Regions from separate parts of the Zooshikella sp. RANM57 genome, predicted to be linked through region 1. Evidence: predicted binding sites of a transcription regulator. Region 1 holds the regulator's gene; the other holds the start of a gene.

The links. Region 1 encodes sigma-54, which starts transcription at its own class of promoters, with help from an activator protein. Its sites were predicted from a motif close to TGGCACNNNNNTTGCTNT; they were not measured.
Region 2: the regulator sigma-54 is predicted to act here: its motif matches at 1,668-1,685, upstream of ACQ96U_RS17615 (PEP-CTERM sorting domain-containing protein).

Annotation. Positions count from the first base shown of each region.
Region 1 covers NZ_JBOIUB010000001.1:641,750-644,924, forward strand. The annotation lists gene ptsN (PTS IIA-like nitrogen regulatory protein PtsN) at 25-546, opposite strand; gene hpf (ribosome hibernation-promoting factor, HPF/YfiA family) at 515-823, opposite strand; gene ACQ96U_RS02345 (RNA polymerase factor sigma-54) at 951-2,504, opposite strand; gene lptB (LPS export ABC transporter ATP-binding protein) at 2,695-3,175, opposite strand, start outside.
Region 2 covers NZ_JBOIUB010000008.1:197,987-201,161, forward strand. The annotation lists gene ACQ96U_RS17610 (SGNH/GDSL hydrolase family protein) at 1-1,000, opposite strand, end outside; gene ACQ96U_RS17615 (PEP-CTERM sorting domain-containing protein) at 1,775-2,407, shown strand; gene ACQ96U_RS17620 (substrate-binding periplasmic protein) at 2,576-3,175, shown strand, end outside.

The DNA.
Region 1 (3,175 bases):
AGCAAGATGGTTGTGTGTGACCTGTTAATTAGGAAGAGGGGCAATAGCAAGCTCATAAAGTTCATGATTGCTTTGAGCATTACGCAGCCTATTTCTGAAACTGGCATTTTCAAACCGTTCAGCAACAAGTTGCAATATTGCTAAATGCTCAGAAGTAGCTTCTTCTGGAACTATAAGTGCAAAAATTAAATCAACTGGGTGATTATCCATTGCGTCAAACTCGATGGGTTCACGAAGCTTTAGTAAAGCCGCCATGGGTTTTTCACAGTTGGTTAATCTGCAGTGGGGAAGTGCAATGCCATTGCCGAATCCAGTACTTCCCAGTCGTTCTCTGGTAATAAGACTATCAAAAAGTTCGCTAGCACCTATGCCTGGCCGGTAACCGGCCAGGATATCTGCAATTTGCTCTAACGTTCTTTTTTTACTGCCACCCTCGACATCACAAGCGGTGCACTCCGGGGCAAGAATCTGTTCGAGTTTCATTGCGTTTTTACAATCTCCAGCAATGGCCGGTTTAACGGGCTCCTGCGCCCTGTAAACGGTCAAGGTTTTTCTCTTTGTGTTTTAGAAGTTGACGATCTAACTTATCGACAAGCATGTCAATCGCTGCATACATGTCTTCAGATTCCGCTTCCGCGCGAATATCTGCACCTCTTATATGTAAAGTGGTCTCAGCTTTTTGTCGAAGTTTTTCAACACTTAAAGTAACTTGCACATTGGTAATGCTATCAAAGTGCCGCTCCAACCGCTCAAACTTGCTGATAACATATTGGCGCAGCGGATCGGTAATATCAACGTGGTGACCACTAATATTTATTTGCATGCATCGATCTCCTAAGTGATCCGATTTACAGTCTATCAGTAGAAACTGTGTACTACTACTGACTCCACAACATCCCTAATCAATTGAGTAGGGGTAATAGGGTTGTTTGTCACCCTATAACGCTTTCTTACACCAACCGTTTTCGCTCGTTAGAAGGCGGAATAGAAAGTGACTCTCGGTACTTAGCGATAGTTCGTCTTGCCACTTTTATTCCTTGTTCTTCTAGAAGCTTGGCTATTTTACTATCAGATAAAGGTTTTCGCGCATTTTCCGCCGCGATCAATTTTTTTATGATGGCTCGGATTGCTGTTGATGAGCATTCTCCACCCGATGAGGTACTGACATGACTGGAGAAAAAATACTTCAGTTCAAATATACCACGAGGGGTGTGCATATATTTTTGAGTTGTTACTCTTGATATTGTTGACTCATGCATGCCAACGGCTTCTGCAATATCATGGAGCACTAAAGGTTTCATGGCTTCTTCTCCGTACTCTAAAAAGCCCTTTTGGTGCTCAACAATACAGCTAGCAACTCGCATTAATGTTTCATTACGGCTCTGCAAACTTTTTATAAACCAGCGTGCTTCCTGGAGATGATTTTTAATATAGGTATTGTCAGAACTGCTGTCTGCACGTTTGACTAAAGATGCATAGCTTGCATTGATGCGAAGACGGGGGGTGGCATCGGTATTAAGTTCTACACTCCAGCGATCATTTCTTTTTTGAACAATGACATCTGGAACGATATATTCAGAGTTCTCATCTTGAATAACAGAGCCAGGCCGTGGATTTAAACTTTGTATCAACAGGATGGCTTGTTTCAACTGCTCTTCTTTCAACTTTGCTTTTCGCATAAGTTGATTGTAGTCGTGATTGCCTAATAAATGGAGATACTTTTGAGTGATTAGCTTCGCTTCTTCCACAAAAGGCGTATTTGCACTGAGTTGTGTCAACTGAGTTAAAAGGCACTCTTTTAAATCGCGAGCGGCAACGCCAACAGGGTCAAATTGTTTTAGTAAGCGGTGAACGGCAACGACTTCATCAAGCTCTATCTCAAGTTCTGGGTCAAAGCTTTCCAGAATGTCTTCCAGGGTACAGGTTAAATAGCCGCTTTCATCAACTGCATCAATAATTGCAATGGCAATCAGGCGGTCATTATCGCTGAGTGGGGTAAGGTTAAGCTGCCAGTGTAAGTGTGTCTGTATTGTTTCTGCAGTGCTGTTTCTAGCGGTATAGTCAAAATCTTCATCGGTGTTAGAAGATGAGCTTCCAGTCGTTGGCAGTATTGGGTCATAGACGTCATCCCAGGCGGTATCAACCGATAGCTCCGATGGAATTTGCTCCGCCCACTGATCCTCATAAAGAGATTCACCATCACTCTCTTGTTCTTGAGAAGTAGTGCTAGACGTAGCATCAATATTGCTGCCATCACCATTGGAACTTGAGGGAGCTTCTTGGTTGAACTCAGCGTGTTGTTCATCAGAGGAGTCAGCTGACTCATTATTCATATTTGAGTCTGAAGCGTCTTCAATAAGTTCAAGTAATGGGTTGGAGTCTAAGGCTTGCTGAATTTCTTGTTGCAAGTCAAGCGTAGACAACTGAAGTAGTTTAATGGCCTGTTGCAGCTGAGGCGTCATTGTCAGCTGTTGGCCCATTTTTAAAACTAAGGATGGCTTCATAATTAGTTGGTTTACCTACACTGCAACAAAGCAAATGCTGAAATTTATCTATTAATATGCCACTAAACAGTACCTGTCATTGTGGTGAATGAATGCTGCCACATTAGTAATTCAGTCAACAGTGAAAGAGAATAATGAGTGGCCGCATCTCATACATTAACACATTATATGCGCGACCAGGCTACTTGTCTTAGATTTTGAATTGGTGTCCAAGATAAACATCCTTGACTTTTTGGTTGGCCATTACATCACTCGCAGAACCTTGAGCGATTATCTGTCCTTCACTTACTATGTAGGCTAACTCGCAAATATCAAGTGTTTCTCGAACATTGTGATCGGTAATCAGTACACCAATGCCTCTTTCTTTTAAATGAGTTACTATCATTTTTATATCATTTACAGATATGGGGTCAACCCCAGCAAAAGGTTCATCTAATAGGATAAATGAAGGTTCTGTTGCCAGTGCACGAGCAATTTCAACCCGTCTGCGTTCTCCTCCAGATAAGCTCATGCCCAAACTATTTCTGAGGTGGGTTACATTGAACTCTTCAAGTAATTGGTTAAGTTTTTCTTCTCGCTGTTGACGATTTAAATCCTTACGGGTTTCTAAAATCCCCATAATATTTTCACTGACAGACAGTTTACGAAAAATAGACGCTTCTTGTGGTAAG
Region 2 (3,175 bases), on a different contig from region 1:
ATAAGTAGCCATCACAGTTTTCTGGTGCATCACCTGCAGGTTCAATTCTTTGAGGACCTGATTTTTTGCTTTGTATACGTGGTAATGCATCTTGTAGCATGGCGTTGTTAGTGAATGCTGGGTTTTGAAACAGCAGTGCAAGCTCTTGAGGCGTCATTTGATCAATTGGCTTTAATGCTAAATACTCTGCGTGATAATCATCAATGTAGGGCATAGCTTTTTTACCTTTGATGAAAGGTCTCCATAGATATCCTTTTGTGTAACATGCTTGCGTTGTATTAGTTAATGCGTATTGCACAGGATTAGTCATCATATGTGCTAATAATGATTCTACATCAAATACTTTCACCTTTTCACTATCGTATTTTTTTATGAGTTGAAGTAAACGGCTATTATGCTCTTTGGTTATCTTAGCCAATTGGCTTAACTTGCCTGGAAATTTTTTTTTGGCATGTGGTGTAGTATCCAGTCGTGGTAAGTTAAACGCAATAACCTGGCTAGCATTACTATTCACAGCCTGGTTCAGTAAGTTATCGATAGCAGATAACACAGTACTAACACTTTCTTGTTTTTGGTTTAAGTAGTCATTACCACCCGCCCAGACTATGACTAAATCTCCAGATCGAAAATAATCTTTATTGAGAAATTGGGTTAATTCATTACTTAATGTATTGATGAACAAGGTTACAGGACTATTTGTAATGTCGTATGCAGCTGCAGTTGCACCTCCTTCTGCTTCATTAATAATAGATATTGGAATATTGTCTTGCATTAGTTTGCTTTTTAGGTGGTCAACCCAGACAGGGCCATCAGAGAACCGGCCATCATGATAAGGTGGGCTAGAGGGAATCCATTTTAGTGACTTCCCAAACATTTTCCCTGTATCACTTAAGCTGTCTCCAAAAACGACAATACGGCTAATCGTTTGTTGCGTTGCGAGTACAGGATTTAAAAATACGATTGCGGTAGAAATAAGCAGGAAGTGTATTAGTTTTTTCATATCGTTATATTTATGTCGTTATTGTTAGTTATGAAAATAGGTTAGTTTATAGGGTATACTTTAATTTTGATTAAATTGTAAACAGTTGTAGGGAGTGAAATTACGCAATAAGGGCCTCCTAAATAAGGGGTGTAAGTTGTTTATTTTATGCTTCCATTATTATTGGCTTACAACTTAAAAAACGTGCCAATGATAAATTACATTAAATGAGAACTATTAACAAATTATTGATTATTTATGTAAGGGGGCTATACAAGTAAATAATATTACATTCGTGATGGTGCAAAGCGATGAAAACCTTGTTTAGTAAAGCGTTTATGTTTGTAAATCATCGTTTGGGCTAAGAATGGGTGTTGGTATATTTTACAGGTATAAAATATACGATCTGTTTAAAATTTAATCAAAAAGAGATGGTTTAGTTTGTTTATAAAGATTTTTGTGATAGGTGTAACGAAATAGTGCAGCTTATATTAGTGTAAATTTATGTTCTAATTTTACAGTTTTGATACAGTTTTCAGTAGTGATTGTTAAAAGTGAAGTGCTTTCTAATAGTGTGTAAATAAAGTTAGTCGTAAGGTTTATTTTTTTACAATAAAATCAACGTGTTGTGTATTCACAAGTGATTATTCTGAAAGTCAGCCATTTTTTTAATCAATATTCATAAATATGGCATTTAGATTGCTAATTAGAAATGGCAATGAGAAATCTACTACTTATTTGATTAAATACTAAACAGTAGATTAAGTAGTTTTAAGCAGTAAACAAGGAATAATCATGAAAAAAATCGTGAGTGCAGTTGCTTTAGCTGCATGCTGTATTGGAAGTGCACATGCTAGTTTACTCTCTGTTAATGGTGGGGTAACTACACGTTTACCGGGTAGCCATAATCCTAATACTGGAGAAACCAGACCTGGAATGACAGTTATTCAGGGAGCTAATATAAAAGCAACTGCAGCAGTTAAACTGACTTATACGTATCTTGGCTATGAAGCGTCGTGGCGTAATTTATTTGGCTCTATTGGTGGGCAGTTTGTAAACAAAACAACCGCAAAAGGGACAGAAATTTCAGAAGTTTTATCTGATGCTGGGTGGTTGAATTTCAACTTCACAACACCAAAAGGAACTGTGAAAAATGGTTCTAATAATGGTGCCGGTTCCTTTAAGCCATCCTTCTTTGTTGCCTATGCAGGACAAGACAGTTATTACATCGGTTTGAATGATGATGGTGGAAGTATCGATCGTGACTACGATGATATGATTTTGAAGGTGACTGCTGTTGCCTACAATTGTCCTAATCCACCAAAACCGCCTAAACCACCAAAGCCTCCTAAGCCAGTACCTGCTCCAGCCCCTGTAGTACTTTTAGGGTTAGGTTTGCTTGGAATGTCCCTTAGGAAAAAGAAATAAAATTTGAACTGATGTTACATAAAAAACCCGCTGTTAAGCGGGTTTTTTGTTATGAGGGATGAAAAATTATACTAGCATTAAAAGGTAATCTGTTAGTGTCTATTTGATGGTATCGAATACAGTGGGTGGGTATATAAGTTGATAGTATTGACGAGCTAATCTCCAATTATGAAACTCCTTGCTGCCCTTTGTTTATTCTGCACAATTTTCAGTGTAGAGACACAGGCTTATGCTTTGTCTATTGCTGTCGCAGAATGGCCACCTTACTATTCAAAAAACAATATCAATGACAGCATACAACAGAAGCGTATTTCTGATGTATTGAACCGTCAACACATTAAACACACATTTATTTGGTTGAATAACTGGGTTGCTGTGTATAACCAAACTCTGGCAGGAAAATTTGATATTTCTGCTGGTTGGATTTGTAATGAAGAGCGAGCAAAAGACTATTATTTCTCGTTTCCCATAAGTGTTATTGACCAATATTTCTTCCATTTGAAAGAATATCCGTTTGATTGGAATAGCTATGAGGATTTAAAAGCTCATCAACCATTTGGTATTACAACAGGATATGACTATGGTAACGAGTTTGCTGATGCAGTAAAAAAATATTCTTTGGAATTGAAAAAGGTAAGAATTGAACGATTAGTATTCAATTTATTATTGAAAAAGCGAGTCAATGTTGTACCACTTAATGTGGAAAATGCCATGTCTATTCTGGAAAGGTATTACTCAAAACAGGATGCGGAAAAGATAACCTTTCAC